Regions from separate parts of the Rhizobium sp. 10N427 genome, predicted to be linked through region 1. Evidence: predicted binding sites of a transcription regulator. Region 1 holds the regulator's gene; each other region holds the start of a gene.

Region 1 (4,339 bases):
CAGATCACCGACCGAAAAGACGATTGCGCGCGCCCTGAGGCCGTTATCGGTGACAAGTGGCTCGGCATCGAAATAGGCCTCCATGCCCTCGTTCGAGAAGATGGAAAGTCTCCCGTTCGGCAATTCGAAGGATAGGCCGAGTGCCGCCTCCTTAGGCTCCACTCCACCGCTGGCCGTCTCCAGAAATTCGGCGAAGGCCTGCGGATCCTCAGCGCTCAGGGCAATCTCGCTGATGCCGGTGACGCCGTTTGCATGGGTTTCCAGTGCCTTGCGATCGGCCGGAAAGGCGTTGATCCGCTGGCAGGCGAAGAAGAAGACATCGGGTGCCCGGAGATCGGCGGCAAAGGCGAGCTTGAAGGCGCCTGTCGCCTGCGTTCCGTCGGGCATGACGATCGGCCGCGAGAATTCGACCATATCACCGCCGCTGAGCTGCGCGCCGTCATAGGAAGCCTTGTCCGCATCGGCATCATCGGTGCCGAAGACGATGGCTGAAAAACCATCATCGCCGCAGCGGAAGCGGAAGGCCTGATCGCGGGCGACGAAGCTGTTGCCCTTCGCGACTGCCGCGTCGCACTCCGCTTGGCTCGCGACACCGAGCGGTTCGAGATAGGTCTTGTCGGCCAAGAAGACGCAGGCATTCTCCGTTCCGAACGGATGACGGCCATCGGCCGCGACGGTGAAACCGAGACGCCCGAGTCGCTCGCGGGCAACGTCGATATGGGTCACGGGCAGTACCAGATGATCGAGCGGATGCGTCATGGCGGTTCCTCCGGTGAAGCCGGCAGAGATTTGCACGCCCTGCCCGGCAAAGCGCAAGCGTGGATCACCAATGCGGCAAATAAACTTTCAAAAACGACGAAAAATCATCGGAAGTTTTACCAATATTTAGGCACTTGCGGAACACATATGGAACATATAGTGTCCGTTCTGGCTTTGTTTCACGAATCTGGGGAAAGACTTCGATGCTGACGCGCAAACAACAGGAGCTTCTCCTCTTCATTCACGAGCGGATGAAGGAGTCCGGCGTACCGCCGTCCTTCGACGAGATGAAGGATGCGCTCGACCTGGCTTCCAAGTCGGGCATCCATCGCCTGATCACGGCTCTGGAAGAACGTGGCTTCATTCGCCGCCTACCGAACAGGGCGCGCGCACTCGAGGTCATCAAGCTTCCGGAAGCCTACAGCCCGAGCATTCAGCCGCGCCGCGGCTTCTCGCCGAGCGTCATCGAAGGCAGCCTTGGCAAGCCGCAGCCCGTCGCGCCGCCGAAGCCGGCGAACGAGGACAATCACACGTCGATCTCCGTGCCGGTCATGGGCCGGATCGCAGCCGGTGTGCCGATTTCGGCGATCCAGCAGAACACACACGACATCACTGTTCCCGCCGACATGCTCGGAAACGGTGAACATTATGCTCTTGAGGTCAAGGGCGACTCGATGATCGAGGCCGGCATCTTCGACGGCGATACGGTCATCATCCGCAACACCAATACCGCCAATGCCGGTGATATCGTCGTTGCTCTCGTCGATGACGAAGAGGCAACGCTGAAGCGCTTTCGCCGCAAGGGTGCATCCATTGCGCTCGAAGCTGCCAACCCGGCTTACGAAACCCGTATTTTCGGACCGGACCGCGTCAAGGTTCAGGGCAAGCTCGTTGGCCTTATCCGCCGCTATCACTGAGCGTCTCGCTTTCACCAAAAGTGCCGCTGCGCCAATCGTAGGCGCGGTGGCCGGTCCAGGGCCGGTCGAGACCCTCGAATGATGTGGTGATTTCGGCGATCCCATTGGGGAAACGAAGCTCGACAGCGCCTGTCTTCCGCAGTGTCTCCCCGGTGAAAAGCAGGGCGCCTGAGCGGCAGGTATCGAGGCGCAGGCGAACCGGTGTGACGACGATATCGGATATGTCGCAGGCTGGGCCAAGGAACGCCGCATTCTCGATCACGGTCAGGATCGAACCACTGTCGAGCTTCGCCGTACACCAGGCCTTTTTCACGCATGAGAAGCGCTCGCCCGTCGCACTGGCCTTGATCGCGTTCATGGTGTCGTTCTGCTGTGCCTCTGTCAGTTTCAGCCTTTCACCGCGCGGTGCGGTTGGAATATCCGGGAGCGCCGGGAACGCCGGTGACAAATGCTTATCGATCACCAGAGCGCGCCTCCATTGATCAAAGATAAAGCCCGGTGGCCGCTCGCGATTGGTGGCGAGGCCGTTGTCACTGACGATGCCCGCCATGCTCCCGTCCTCGGCAATCACGATTTTCGGCGGCGGAGGACCTCCCAACATCGCGGCGGCTGTCGTCGATGCCACCAAGATCGCGGTGCCTAGATGGCGCATGCGGCTGCGCAGCAAAGTCAGCAGCAGGAAACCTGTCACCGCCGCGGGAAAATACCAAGACGCCAGGCGCCCGACGCCGATATCGCCGCCCCATGAAGCAACCGTCCTGGCGATGGCGATCACCAGATCGAGCCCGAAGCCCGTCACCTGCCACGCCCATGCATCGAGGCCGAAGGGCATCAGCAGCATGGCAATGAGGCCGAACGGCATGATGATGAAGGAGATGATCGGCATGGCAGCGAGATTGGCTGGCAGGCCATAGGCCGTCAGCCGGTGGAAGTGCTCGACCGAGAACAACGCGGTCGAGAAGCCGCCGATGACGGAGGTCAGCAGAATGCCACCGAAGAACGCCGCGGCGGAAGACAGCATCCTGACTGCGCGAAACTTTGCGAAGGGCCGGTCGCGCACCGGCCTCTCCTTCCAGAGCGCATAGCCCGCGACGAGGGCCAGTGTCGCGGCGAAGGACATCTGGAAGCTTGGTCCCATGATCTCCAAGGGCGAGAGGACAATGATCACCAGCGCCGATAGGGCTACGTTGCGCAGACTGATCGACGGCCGGTCGAAGAAGACTGCGGCCAACATGATCGCCATCATGATGAAGGCGCGTTCGGCGGAGACGGCGAAGCCCGAGATCAGGAAATAGGCGGTGACGGCGGCAAGCGCACCGGCTGCGGCGATCTTCTTGACGGGATAGGCCTGGACGACAGCCGGAAACAGGCTGAGCACGCTGCGGAAGCCGACGAAGAAGATGCCTGCCGACAGCGCCATGTTGAGACCGGAAATGGCAATGATATGCGCAAGCCCGGATTGGCGCAGCGCCTCGGTCGTCTCGCTCGAAATGGCGCGGCGCTCGTCCGTGACGAGAGCGGCGGCGAAAGCGCCGGTGTCGCCAGGCAGGATACCTCTGATACGATCGCCGATGCCGCTTCTGAGGCGATAAAGCCATTCAAGCGCGCGATCCTGCATCGATCCGGGCCCGGGTTCGGCCGCCGGAACTACGGCAGGGGCACCATAAAAGAAACCGTTGCCACCGACGCCGTCGAAATAGGCACCGAACGAAAAGTCGTTGAGGCCGGGAAGAGCGGGGCCTGACGGCGGCGTCAGCCTTGCCCTGCCCTTCAGCCAAGCCCCGGTTTGGAACTCCGCTTTCTGGCCGCGCGCAATCACGATCACCTGCTCTGGCGGCCGTTTCAGCGCCGGGTTCTCCGTCGCCTTGAGCGCCAGCAGATACCGCCAGCCGCCGCGGCCATCGCTTTCCCGCCGCTCTACGCGGCCTGTCAGCGTTGTCGTTACCGCCGAATCGAGAACGACAGTACCGGCTCTCCAGGTCTCGAATTGTGCGGCGAGGATGCCAACAGCGATCAACATCATGGAGACTAGGCAGATCCGGCTCCACTCCCGGCCGCGATCCGTCACTGCGAGCAGCAGAAGTAGCGCGATTGCGCATGAAAGCGGCACAGCCGGTGAAATGTCTGCGCCGCAGGCAAACCAGAGAACGGAGCCCAGTCCGAGCGCCACCGGCGCAAACAACATGCGGCCGCCATAAGCCAGTTCTTCGACAGCGCAGGCCGGCAGGCTTTGCACAACACGGCGCTGGAGCGACCGAAGAGCATGAATAGAAAGCTGCCGGCGGTGACCTAGATTAACAGGTGCGAAGAGAGAGCCCGCTGCAGGCGGCATCAGCGGCGTCTGCGGCAATTTGGCCGCGGCACCGATGGTGATCGTGCTGACGTCGCTGGTTTTCAACTCCGGCATGCAAAGAGCCTGATGACCCGATAGAATACAACCAGAATGCAACCCTGCGCGCGTTTCAGCAACAATAATCGATTGAAAAATGATGAAAAAACGTGAGTGCAAAAAGCCTAAATAAATCATCGGCTTCCGCTATGCGTTTACAGCATCGCAGGAGTGCCTAAAAGTTGATACTGCGATGCACAAAATGGCGTCACGGTAACTTGGCATTAGGCGCGCTATCATATAGCAATCTGAGCGGACGCTTAACCCTATGGCG
Region 2 (4,339 bases), on a different contig from region 1:
GGAATGGGGCATTGACTTCACGAATGAGCCCCGCTTCCTGCGCGCGGTTGACGATGCATGCGATCACATGCCGGATGGCATCCGATACGCCATAGACCAGTTCTCCCAGATCACGGAAGCTGACATTGAGGTCTATACGTCAGTGAACGCCACCCAGGATGACCAGACGAAGTCCGTGTTTCGCTTGCCGCCTCAAACGCGTGAACAGGCGATCGATACCATACTCTGGATCAGAAGGTTCGACTTCGATGAATTGTTCTACAAGTTCTGGCGCATCGACGTTGGCTGGTTACCTCCGGAAGAGGCACGACGGGCACTGGAAATTTTCAACGACCCTCTTGCCATGGCAGTCAGGAAGCTTGTTGCCGCCCGGCTCTACCCGCATTTACCGCATCTGGCAAATTGATGAATTCTGGGCACAATCTACCGTCGCCCCCACAAGGTCATCAAACAGAGCGCGTGCTTGGCGGGTTCGATCGAGATGGATGACGCCGGTCGCCTCAACTCACGAAAAACCAGAGCGTCGAGGTTCCCATCAGTATCGTCAATAGCTCAATTGAAATAGGGTCACGCGCGCCCACCGAAACGCGCGCCGGCACTTGCCGTCAACGCGAGCTTGCTTGATCATCATGTAATGCGGCAATTCACAAAAATGGCAGAACACGGATGACCGAGACCAACCATATGGAAAATAGATCAATTTCCGTGAAACAACGGAAGCTGGCTGCCAGCAGGCTGATGAAAATTTTGGATAGCTCCGGCGGTACCTTCACGAGGAGCGCCGAGGAGCTTTGCGAAGAGGCCGTCAACTTGATCATTGAGGGCGGCCTGCTGGACCTGCCACGGACATAGCCCGTCCTAAACTGTAAGCATATCTTCGCTATCGTCGTGTGGCGGCCTCGCCGAGCTCCAAGTCTCTTGAGCTTTAGTGTTCATTTGCTAAAATACCCCAATTCTGCCGCCCTCGCCGCCAACGGCCTGAGGTTTGGCGGTATCGTTCGATAAGGCTGCTTGGCCGCCATTGAAAAATTCGGACATTCGCACTGTGGAGACATGCTACACACCGATCGGTGAACCCCTCCGGTGATATGCCCTGGTCGCTAGCATTTTTGCGATTGCTTGTTCAGCTGGAAGAGGTGGATCGCCTTGCCGTGCCTCCCCCTCAACGATCCCATCAAATACACTGAGATGACCGGTGGCATCACACGCTCCGACAACGAAGTCCGCACACTCGCCGGCTTTCACCCTTATCAGTTCCAACATCCATCTTGCCCGACCGATGCCCGGAACCGGAAGCGGTTCACTTGGAAGCACGCTCACACGCCACCGTGTCGTTGCAGCCGTTGGCTGACCGTAGTCCGTCGCTTCCGTCTGGCGACGCCATCGTCGGACTACCAACCCCATGGTTCCGGTCCTTTCCGCGGCAAGCTGGAGACGGCGCGACGCCGTCATCGGCAAGCGAACCAATTCACCTATCACCGCACCGAGGCCACCGTAGGCAAGGGCTTCTTCCATCGAGGCCAAGACGTCTTCTTCCTTATCGCCTTCCACAAAAATGACGCGGTTCGGGTGAAGACCTACCTGGGCCAAGGCCGGGAAGAAGAGATCAGGTCGCGTGAGGCACCAGACGACCTGGCCCTTTGTCTGGGCGGCAATGCCTGCAACCATCAGCGCCGCGGCCGCGCCGTCGACGGTGCCCGCTCCTCCACCCGCAAACTCGTGCAGAGCGCCATAGGCCAATCCACCAGCCGGCAGGCGGTCGTCGATCTCCGGAATGCCTAACGGCAGGACATGCTTCTTGCGTGGGGAGGTGCCTTCGAGATGCTGGATGCGCTCCCGCAGCTCCGAGATCACAAGATTGGAGGCACCCTGCGCCATCGCGACCTCTGTCTATAACCGGGTTTCCATTTCGCCTCAAAGCGAGTATGTTCCCTTTTTGTTCCTGATCGATATGTGAGTCAATCGTGATGTTCGGGTCGAAATCGGCCATCCAATGACAGTCCTCAGCGGCTCTTCGAGCGATCAGGAAACGAATTCAAAGAGCTAACGAGCGTCCATCCACTGATGAGCACAATCGAAAAAATAAGAAAAAATTCCTCCGACGAGGACATTATTCTCCGACAGGTGCGCGGTCGCGTTCTGCGCGTCGACTGCCGGGCCTGCGACCGCAGTGACGACCTCGATCGGAAAGCTGTCGTGAAACGCCATGGCGCATCCATCTCGATGCAAGAGCTGCGTCGTCGGATCGGCCTCGGATGCGACCGCATGAATGCCGCCGACGGCATCGACAGATGCCAACTCACCATTTCTGCGAAACCCCAGAAGGAGGATTGAGCATGATCGACAACATCGTTTCATTCGAACACCGTCGTCTCGCCAGGTTGGATGGCACGCTATTCAGCCGCAGTGATGAAGAAGTCATGATCGCGAGCACCATCGCAAGCCTGGAGGCGCGGATCAGGGAGCGCGATACGGTCCGCGACTACATCGAACGGATGGAAACAGGAGAGATCATGCTGCATCCCGACGACGGCTGCGCCCCCTCGCCTTTGCCGCTTGCCCAACTTCTCGATCTTCTGTCCGGGTACGACCACATGCTGTCCGCCGAGATCGGCAGGCTTGAAGTCGAGAAGGAAAGCCTTCACGGTCCCTATCAGGATTGAGGAGGCTCCCGCATGTGCAATGCCTACAACGTCACCACCAATCAGCAGGCGATCCGGTCGTTCGTGTCTATCACCCACGACCATATCGGCAACATGGAGGACTCCATCGACGTCTATCCGGACCGCTTCGCGCCGATCGTCCGCAACAACGAAGACCGCCGTGAACTGACGATGGTCCGCTGGGGCATGCCCTCGTCCAACAAGGCACTGCTCGACGCCGCCAGCAAGCGGGCCGACAAGCTTCGCGCCAAAGGCAAGGACTTCGATTTCAACGAACTCCTCAAGATGGAGCCGGATGGCGGCACCACCAACATCCGCAACACATCCAGCACACACTGGAAACGGTGGCTTGGCGTGCAGAACCGTTGTGTGGTCCCCTTCACCCGCTTCGCCGAACCCGATCCGGCTAGCAAGGTTGAAGGCGGTCGCACCCCGAACGCCTGGTTCGCAGGCACCGGCGATGACCCGCTCATGTTCTTTGCCGGACTGTGGGTGAAGGATTGGACCAGCGTGCGCAAGGTCAAGGATGGTCTCGTTACCATTGACCTGTTTGCCTTCCTGACGACCGAGCCGAATGGCGTTGTCGCCCCGATTCATCAGAAAGCGATGCCCGTGATCCTCACGACGCAAGACAAGGTCGAGACCTGGCTCACCGCACCCTGGGAGGAAGCCAAGGCACTGCAGCGCCCGCTGCCGGACGACATGCTGAAAATCGAACCGGTGATGGACACTGTCATCTGAATTGGACCATTGCCGTGTCGCACGCGAACATAACCGAGAAAGAGTTTTTCCAGTTTATCCAAAGCCATGAAGGCAGGTGGGAGCTTGCCGATGGCCGGCCGGTCGAAGTGGCCAGCACAACCCAGCGTCATCGGGACATCACCTCGAACACACTCTCCTTGCTTCACACACTGTTGCGCCGCTCCTCATGCCGTCCAACAGCGATCCAGACTGGGGTGTCGACTAGGCAAGGGACGGTCCGATACCCAGATATCGTGGTTGACTGTGGGGCGCTCGATGACGACGCCTTAGTGGCGACCGAGCCAACTATAATCATTGAGCTCGTCCCACGTGCGGACCTCGAAAAACGGATGTTAGAATATGCGTCGACACCCGGAGCCACATGCGTTCTTCTCATTGACAGCGGATGCAAGCGGGTCGTGCTCTGCGATCGCGACAGCGAGGGCTGGGTCGAGAAGGCGTATCACAATGTCGACGACGTCATCAAACTGCCCATCGTCGACGTTGAACTTGCGCTGAGGGACGTTTATTTCGGAATCCAGTTTTGAGAAGCTGGTTCCGTGATGTCGAACATCCACCGAGCAATGGACGCGAAAACCGCTCTGAAACCTTTATGAGAGTATTTTGCCTCATCAAACTGAGGATCACCTATGGCTGACACATCGATCGAATGGACTGATGCTACCTGGAACCCGGTAGCTGGGTGCTCGATCATGAGCGCGGGCTGCACCAACTGTTATGCAATGCGCATGGCGGCCCGGCTCGACGCCATGGGGCTGGACAAGTACCGCGGACTGACGAGAAAAAGTGGCGGCCGCGCGAAGTGGACGGGAGAAATTCGCGTCGACGAAGCAGCATTAGCCATTCCCGGAACGTGGTCGAAACCCCGGAATGTCTTCGTGAACTCGATGTCCGATCTGTTCCATCCCGACGTC
Region 3 (4,339 bases), on a different contig from region 1:
ATTGTGCTCGATGACGACGACCGAGTTGCCCTGGTTGACCAGCTCGTGGAGCATTTCCAGCAGCTTGGCGACATCGTGGAAATGCAGGCCGGTGGTCGGTTCGTCGAGAATGTAGAGCGTGCGCCCCGTTGAGCGCTTCGACAGTTCCTTGGCGAGCTTGACGCGCTGCGCCTCGCCGCCCGACAGCGTATTCGCCTGCTGGCCGACCTTGATATAGCCGAGACCGACATCGAACAGCGACTGCAGCTTGTCGCGCACCGCCGGAACGGCAGCGAAGAATTCGACGCCTTCCTCGACCGTCATGTCGAGAACATCGGAGATCGACTTGGTCTTGAAGGTGACGTCGAGCGTTTCGCGGTTATAGCGCTTGCCGTGGCAGACGTCGCAGGTGACGTAGACGTCGGGCAGGAAGTGCATCTCGATCTTGATGACGCCGTCGCCCTGGCAGGCCTCGCAGCGGCCGCCCTTGACGTTGAACGAGAAGCGGCCTGGCTGATAGCCGCGCGCCTTTGCCTCCGGCAGACCGGCAAACCAGTCGCGGATCGGCGTGAAGGCGCCTGTATAGGTCGCCGGGTTCGAACGCGGCGTGCGGCCGATCGGCGACTGATCGATATCGATCACCTTGTCGATATGCTCGAAGCCGTCGATCCGGTCGTGATCGGCCGGAATCTCGCGCGCGCCCATGACGCGGCGCGCCGCCGACTTGTAGAGCGTCTCGATCAGAAAGGTCGATTTGCCGCCGCCGGAGACGCCGCTGACGGCGGTGAAGACACCCAGCGGAATAGAGGCGGTGACGTTCTTCAAATTATTGCCGCGGGCGCCGACGACCTTGATCTCCTTGCCCTTCTTCGGCTTGCGCCGTTCATCCGGTATCGGCACGCCGAGTTCGCCGGACAGATACTTGCCGGTAAGCGACTTCGGGTTGGCCATGATGTCCTGCGGGGTGCCATGGGCAATGACCTGGCCGCCGTGAATGCCGGCCGCCGGGCCGATATCGACGACGTCGTCAGCCGTCAGGATCGCATCCTCGTCATGCTCGACGACGATCACGGTATTGCCGATGTCGCGCAGGTGCTTCAGCGTATCAAGCAGGCGCGCGTTGTCGCGCTGGTGCAGGCCGATAGACGGTTCGTCGAGCACGTAAAGCACGCCCGTCAGCCCTGAGCCGATCTGCGACGCCAGACGGATGCGCTGGCTCTCGCCGCCGGATAGCGTGCCTGAATTGCGCGACAGGCTGAGATATTCGAGGCCGACATCGTTCAGGAAGCGCAGGCGGTCGCGGATTTCCTTGAGGATGCGGACGGCGATCTCGTTCTGCTTGGCCGAGAAATGTGATGGCAGCACTTCGAACCAGTCGCGGGCGACCCGGATCGACATCTGCGTCACTTCGCCGATATGCAGCTTGTCGATCTTCACCGCCAGCGCTTCCGGCTTCAGGCGGAAGCCGGCGCAGGAAGGGCAGGGTGCTGCCGACATGAAGCGCTCGATCTCCTCGCGCGCCCAGGCGGAATCCGTTTCCTTCCAGCGGCGTTCGAGATTGGTGATGATGCCTTCGAAGGTCTTGTGCGTCGTGTAGGAACGCGCACCGTCGGCATAGCGGAACTCGATCTTCTCCTCGGTGCCGTTCAGGATCACATCCTGCGCCTTGGCGGAAAGATCGTTCCAGCGGCTGGCGAGCTTGAAGCCGAAATGTTTGCCGAGCGCTTCCAGCGTCTGATTGTAATAGGGCGAGGACGACTTGGCCCAAGGCGCGATGGCGCCGTCGCGCAGCGTCCGCTCCGGTTCCGGGATGATCAGGTTGGCGTCGATCTTCTGCTGCGCGCCGAGGCCGTCGCAGGTCGGGCAGGCGCCGGCCGGGTTGTTGAAAGAGAACAGCCGCGGCTCGATCTCTGGAATGGTGAAGCCCGAGACAGGGCAGGCGAATTTTTCCGAAAACAGCACGCGCTCATGCGTCTCATTCAGCGACTTGTTGGCCGAACCGCCCGCCGAGGTCTCCTCCGGCGGCAGCGGCTTGTCGGCAAATTCGGCGACAGCCAGACCATCGGCGAGCTTCAGCGAGGTTTCCAGGCTGTCCGCCAGACGCGAGGACATGTCGGCGCGCACGACAATACGGTCGACGACGACATCGATGTCATGCTTGTATTTCTTGTCCAGCGCCGGAACATCGGCGATCTCGTAGAATTGGCCATCGACCTTGACGCGCTGGAAGCCCTTTTTCATGAGCTCGGCGAGTTCCTTCTTGTACTCGCCCTTACGGCCGCGCACGAGCGGCGCCAGAATATAAAGACGGGTACCCTCTTCGAAGGCGAGAACCCGGTCGACCATCTGGCTGACCGTCTGGCTCTCGATCGGCAGGCCGGTGGCCGGCGAATAGGGAACGCCGACGCGCGCAAACAGCAGGCGCATATAGTCGTAGATCTCGGTGACCGTGCCGACGGTCGAGCGCGGGTTGCGTGATGTTGTTTTCTGTTCGATCGAAATGGCCGGCGATAGCCCGTCGATCTGGTCGACATCGGGCTTCTGCATCATCTCGAGGAACTGGCGCGCATAGGCCGAAAGACTTTCGACATAGCGCCGCTGCCCTTCGGCATAGATCGTATCGAATGCCAGCGAGGACTTGCCGGATCCGGATAGCCCCGTCATCACGATAAGCTTGTTGCGCGGCAGATCCAGGTCGATGCCCTTCAGATTGTGCTCGCGCGCGCCACGGATGGAAATCGTCTTCAGTTCGCTCATCGTCTTCTGCTTTGGTCTCTCTGATGAAGCCCCTTATTTAGTGATGCTCGCGGGCGAGTCGAGGCTGAAATCCGGGCTAGGAGAAGGTTTTCGATTCTGTTGACAGGATCATAGTCATTTAATAGAACAAATAAAGAACAAAATTCCTTGTGGATGACGCCGCCATGGACGCCCCTCCCGAGGGCTCTATAGTTTAAGGTACATCCATTGTTTCTAGCGCCACCGGGCAGGGTGGCAGGTAAGGTGAAAAGTATGGCTGGTAGCGTGAACAAGGTAATTCTGATCGGGAACGTGGGTGCAGACCCTGAAATCCGCAGAACCCAGGACGGCCGTCCGATCGCCAACCTTCGCATCGCGACCTCGGAAACGTGGCGCGACCGCAATTCGGGCGAACGCAAGGAAAAGACCGAATGGCACACCGTCGTGGTCTTCAACGAAGGCCTGTGCAAGGTCATCGAACAGTACGTCAAGAAGGGCGCCAAGCTCTACATTGAAGGCGCGCTGCAGACCCGTAAGTGGCAGGACCAGCAGGGCCAGGATCGTTATTCGACGGAAGTGGTGCTCCAGGGCTTCGGCTCGACGCTGACGATGCTGGACGGCCGCGGCGATGGCGGCGGCGCGAGCTCCGGCTTCGGCGGTGGTGGTGGCGGCCGCAGCAACAACAACGATTACGGTGGCGGCGGTGGCGGCTATGGCGACGATTACGGCGCGCCTGCGCAGTCGTCGGGCGGCAGCGGCCGTGGCGGCAGCTCTGGTGGAGGCGCCGGCGGCAACTTCTCGCGGGATCTCGACGACGACATCCCGTTCTGATCCAAACGGCGCCGCAAGGCGCCGTTTTCATTTGGGCATCCGGTTATCTCGATAGCGAGAGGTTTTCATGAGTGACGTTTCATCGGCGCAAAAAGTGCCGGCGACCTGGCGGATCGTTCTGGCCGCCATCCTTGATTTTTTCACGATCTTCTGGGTCGCCGGATACGGTGTGGCTCTGATCTTCGGTGGAAAGACGGAGAATGGTTTTTCGTTGGACGGCGGTCCGGCCCTCCTGTCCTTTGCCCTGATGATCGCCTATTTCGTCATCTTCAATAAATATCTGGGTGGAACCATCTGGAAGCGCCTTCTCAAGGCCAAGCGGACGGATCGTTAGCCGCTTTGGAATGTCATCCTGCGGCGCCTAGAGGCTGAACGCCGCCTTGACGCCATCCACCACGAACTGCGCCGCCAGCGCCGCCAGGATGACGCCCAAGAGCCGCGTCAGGATCGCCCGGCCGGTGACACCCAGAAAGCGGTCGAGGCGATCGGCGATCAATAGCGCGGCCAGCATCAGCAGCAGATTGGCGGCAATGACGATCAGGAGCTGCGCCCGCTCGAATGTCGTTGGCAGCGAGCCGGCAATCAGGATGGTGGCAGAGATCGCACCAGGGCCGGCGATCAGCGGGATTGCCAGTGGAAAGACGGCGATATTCTGGATGTGGTCCTTGGTGATCGCCACCGTGCTGGTCTTCTCCTTGCGGTCCTGGCGCTTCTCGAACACCATTTCGAAGGCGATCCAGAAGAGCAGCAGACCGCCGGCGATACGGAAGGCGCCGATCGAGATGCCGAGCAC
Region 4 (4,339 bases), on a different contig from region 1:
CAGTTTCCTCGCGTGTGCGCAGGAGCACAGGCATCGCTTTCTCGTGCACGGGCCGGACGGCGTTATTGGGATCCGTGGTCAGGAAGCCAAAAAGATCATCAGTTGTCAGACCGTCTTTGACCTTTCTGACACTTTTCCATTGCGCCACCCACAGTCCAGCAAAAAACATCAGCGGCTTTTCGGGAGCGGCAGAAAACCATGCGTTGGGTGTCGCCTCTTTGCCAGTCTTGCTTTTTGGATCGGGTTCGGCAAATGACGTTACCGGCACCAGGCACCGGTGTTCGATACCGAACCATCGCTTCCAATGCGGCAGATTCAATTTGCGCACGTTTGGTGTCCCGCGGTCTGGCTCCATGCGGATCAACTCCTCCATGTCGACAGTTAGACCCTTTGCCCTGGCTTTTGCAGCACGCGCCTCCGCCGCTGCTTTTTGCACGTAGAAAGGCGCTGGAAGGCCCCAACGGCAATTTGCGACCTGCCTGCGACCGTCAGCCACGTTCCTGATGACTGGCGCAAGCTGGTCGGTATAGATCTGGTAGGCGGGCATCGGGTTAATCAGGCTCTCGGCGTCCTGAGCCCATTTCGTAACCCAGTCCTTGTCTTCCATGCGATAGAGCGTACACATCGATCCCCGCCTCCGATTTCCTAGACGGTAGCCGATGCGGCTGCACCTGCCAATAAAATCGTTACCTCAGTCAAGCACGGAACTCCTTCGAAGCAGCAAGTCCGCAAGGCCGCGCCATCTGTCGCCGAATGAGACTTGTGGCTTACTATGCAAGGATCTACCAGGTCAGCGAGAGTTGTTCGGTGCACGGCTGCGTCCTAGGCTCCAGGGACGAGAGCGTCACGCCGAGAAGCCGGATGCCTTTTGACACCGGAAAGACTCCTTCGAGCAGAAGGCGGATGCCGTCTTCGATCGCGCCTTCCGAACTTAATCCTTTTGCCAGCGTTCGGGAGCGCGTGATCTGCGCGAAGTCGGAATATTTGACCTTGAGCGTTACGGTCTTTGCGGCAATGCTGTTTGCTTCGCAATAGCGCCAGACTTTGGCAATGAGCGGCATCATGCCATCCATCGCCGGGCCATAGGCATGAATATCGGACGCGAACGTGTCCTCGGCGCCCACAGATTTGCGAACCCGATCAGGCTTGACCTGGCGGTCGTCGATGCCGCGGGCAATCCCGTAGTAGTAGGGTCCTGATTTTCCGAAATGACTGACGAGAAACGCAAGATCCTTGCCTCTAAGATCTGCACCGGTCTCAATGCCGAGGCGCAGCATTTTCTCGGCTGTCGCCGGTCCGACGCCGTGGAACTTCTTCACTGGCAGCGCTGCCACAAATCCCGGACCATTCTTCGGCGTGATAACTGCCTGTCCGTTTGGCTTGTTGAGGTCGCTCGCCATCTTAGCCAGGAATTTGTTGTAGGAAATGCCGGCTGACGCATTGAGCCCTGTCACCGCCTTGATCTTTTCACGGATTTCGAGCGCGATCTCGGTTGCGATCTCTATTCCCTTGAAATTTTCGGTGACGTCGAGATAAGCCTCATCCAGTGACAGTGGCTCGACCAGCGGCGTGTACTCGGAAAAGATCGCCCTGATATCGAGGGAGACCGACTTGTAGACGTCAAATCGCGGCTTGACGAAAATCAGATCCGGGCATTTTCGCTTGGCCGTCACGGATGGCATTGCCGAACGCACGCCGAACGCGCGTGCCTCATAGCTTGCGGCTGCGACGACGCCGCGGGCCTCAGCGCCACCAACGGCGATCGGCTTTCCGCGAAGTTCGGGATTGTCGCGCTGTTCTACAGATGCATAGAAGGCATCCATGTCAACGTGAATGATCTTGCGCACTCGCTCTGGTGCGGGGCTGTCCGGTTCGGCACTCATCACTCATTCCACATCATGCGCCATCCACCACCGGCTCGCATCAAGCCTCCCTGGTTTCCGGCTTCGCCGCCACATCGAGCTGGCACCGGTCTATCCCGTCGGCGGCATTCATTCTCTCGCATCCCAATGCCAGCCGGCGACGCAAGTTACGTATCGGGATTGCCGCGCCATGCCGCTGCACAACTGCCTTGCGATTCATCTCGTCGCTGCGACCACATGCCCGGCATGCGACAATGAGAACCTTGCATCGAACCTGCCGGAGAATAATCCCATCTTTAAAGGAATTTTTTCTTATCTTTGTCATTTTGCCTATCTGTGGACGAGCTCTTTCTACCGCATTGATTTTGCTTCCTGATCGCGCGTCGAGCCGCTGTGGACGAATGTTGGACCACGAGTATCTGCCCAAACATGACGATTGACTCAAATGCCGATCAGGAACAAACAAGGAACATACTTGCTTTTGTGCAGAATGGAAACCCGCTTTTGACAGAGGTCAATTTTGGCGCACGGTGCCGCAAATCTCGTGATCTCCGAGCTTCGGGAACGCATTCAGCATCTCGAAGGTCCATCTTCGCGTCCGAAGCGGGTCCTACCCTTCGACATACCCGACATCGATGATCGCCTGCCAGGCGGAGGCTTGGCCTATGGCGCTCTGCATGAATTTGCCGGCGGCGGCGCGGGAACTGTCGACGGCGCAGCGGCGGCACTTTTCGTAGCTGGCATTGCTGCCCGCACCACGGGCCAGATTGTCTGGTGCCTTGCAAGACCGGACCTGTTTTTCCCTGCGCTGGCGCAGGCGGGCCTCCATCCGAAGCGGGTCGTTTTTGTCGAGTCCGCCAGCGAGGACGACGTCATCGCCAACATGGAGGAGGCCCTGGGCTATGGCGGTCTGGGTGCCGTGGTCGGCGAGCTGGTGCGGTTGCCGATGACCAAGTCGCGTCGCCTTCAGCTTGCCGCGGAGAAGTCTGGAACCATGGGGCTGATCGTCAGGCGCTGGCGGCGACAGACAGAAGCCAGGGACTTCGGCCAGCCGACGGCTTCGGCCACGCGGTGGCGGGTGAGTGTCACTCCGAGCGAGGAGCTTCCTGTGCAAGGCGTCGGTCGAGCACAGTGGCGGTTAGAGCTTATAAGAGTGAAAGCGGGCGAGTGCGCTGAGTATTTCGTAGGAGCGTGTGATGCCAAGGGTCGTATCAATCTATCTTCCGGAGCTGGCGACGGACAGGATCAGGCGATCCGATCCTTCTATTCCCGTTGAGCAGGCCATCGCCGTGATCGCCCGCAGTGGGTCGAAAAGGTGGGTATCGGGCGCCGATGCTGCAGCCAGGAAATCGGGCGTCCGTGTCGGTATGCCTGCTGCCAAGGCCCAGGCGATCTTTCATGGGTTGATGCTGGTCGACGCCGATCCGGTGGCCGATGCAGCGGCACTCGAACGGATCACCCTCTGGGCCTTGGGCCAGTATTCGCCGCTCGTCGCTGTCGATGCCCCTGACGGGATCATCATGGACACCGAGGGGGCCGATCATCTTCAGGGCGGGGAGCCGTTGATGGTCTCCGGGATCGCCAACCGTTTCCGCGCCAAAAAGCTGTCGGCCCGCGTTGCTATTGCCGACACGTGGGGGGCGGCACACGCCTGCGCCCGGGCAACTCGGCAGGAGAGCGTGATCGTACCAGTGGGCGAGACCGTACGTGCCGTCGAGAAGCTGCCGCTCTCAATGCTGCGGCTCTCGTCCAAGGTCATCGGCGACCTTCACACGCTTGGCTTCAAGACGATCGGAGAGCTGTCGGCAACACCTCGTGCGCCGCTCGCCCTTCGTTTCGGTCCTGAGATCGGCCGCCGGCTCGACCAGATGTTCGGACGCATCGCAGAGCCAATCGAGCCTATCCGAGCCGCTGAGCTGATCGAGGTCAGCCGTGTGTTTGCCGAGCCCATCGGGGCCGCCGAGACGATCGACAAATACGTCGGCTATTTGATCATCCGCCTGGTGGCTGAACTTCAGCGCCATGGCCTTGGTGTTCGCCGCGCCGACCTGATTATCGAAAAGATCGACGGCACTCGCCAAGCCGTTCGTTCCGGAACGGCAAAGCCGTCGCGTGATGTCGTTTGGCTGAAGAAGCTCTTTCGCGACCGCACTGAGACAATCGAGCCGGGTTTCGGAATTGAGAAGCTGACCCTGGTGGCCGTCAGGGCAGAACCTTTCGAAGAGTTTCAAAAGGTCTCCGCACTGGTCGAGGAGGAGACGCCCGATATCACGCCGCTGATTGACATCTTCGGCAATCGCGGCCAGCGGGTCTATCGCGTCGCTCCTGTTGCCTCCGACGTTCCCGAGCGAAGTGTGGCGCGGATCGCGGCGGCAGCCGCAATCTCGGACGAGACCTGGGTGCATCACTGGCCTCGGCCGGTCCGACTGCTGGCACAACCCGACCGGATCGAAGCGATTGCGCTCATGCCGGACTAT

What was found. Region 1 encodes LexA, which represses DNA repair genes until DNA is damaged. Its sites were predicted from a motif close to TGTTCNNNNTGTGTTCNG; they were not measured.
Region 2: a site for LexA is predicted at 1,927-1,944, ahead of AC1DIJ_RS05390 (ImuA family protein). Genes of this name have one in related genera too.
Region 3: a site for LexA is predicted at 2,859-2,876, ahead of uvrA (excinuclease ABC subunit UvrA). Genes of this name have one in related genera too.
Region 4: a site for LexA is predicted at 2,317-2,334, ahead of AC1DIJ_RS28340 (ImuA family protein). Genes of this name have one in related genera too.

What each region holds. Positions count from the first base shown of each region.
Region 1 is NZ_JBFTID010000020.1:36,799-41,137, reverse strand. Features, by position in the region: gene AC1DIJ_RS27880 (VOC family protein) at 1-759, opposite strand, end outside; gene lexA (transcriptional repressor LexA) at 963-1,676, shown strand; gene AC1DIJ_RS27870 (ComEC/Rec2 family competence protein) at 1,657-3,861, opposite strand.
Region 2 is NZ_JBFTID010000002.1:180,359-184,697, forward strand. Features, by position in the region: gene AC1DIJ_RS05380 (hypothetical protein) at 1-406, shown strand, start outside; gene AC1DIJ_RS05385 (hypothetical protein) at 667-852, shown strand; gene AC1DIJ_RS05390 (ImuA family protein) at 1,057-1,878, opposite strand; gene AC1DIJ_RS05395 (hypothetical protein) at 2,044-2,298, opposite strand; gene AC1DIJ_RS05400 (hypothetical protein) at 2,337-2,663, shown strand; gene AC1DIJ_RS05405 (SOS response-associated peptidase) at 2,676-3,404, shown strand; gene AC1DIJ_RS05410 (Uma2 family endonuclease) at 3,419-3,952, shown strand; gene AC1DIJ_RS05415 (DUF5131 family protein) at 4,055-4,339, shown strand, end outside.
Region 3 is NZ_JBFTID010000007.1:294,046-298,384, reverse strand. Features, by position in the region: gene uvrA (excinuclease ABC subunit UvrA) at 1-2,736, opposite strand, end outside; gene AC1DIJ_RS17760 (single-stranded DNA-binding protein) at 2,989-3,546, shown strand; gene AC1DIJ_RS17755 (RDD family protein) at 3,614-3,880, shown strand; gene AC1DIJ_RS17750 (MarC family protein) at 3,908-4,339, opposite strand, start outside.
Region 4 is NZ_JBFTID010000021.1:40,835-45,173, forward strand. Features, by position in the region: gene AC1DIJ_RS28325 (SOS response-associated peptidase) at 1-625, opposite strand, end outside; gene dinB (DNA polymerase IV) at 783-1,883, opposite strand; gene AC1DIJ_RS28335 (hypothetical protein) at 2,053-2,238, shown strand; gene AC1DIJ_RS28340 (ImuA family protein) at 2,383-3,138, shown strand; gene AC1DIJ_RS28345 (Y-family DNA polymerase) at 3,059-4,339, shown strand, end outside.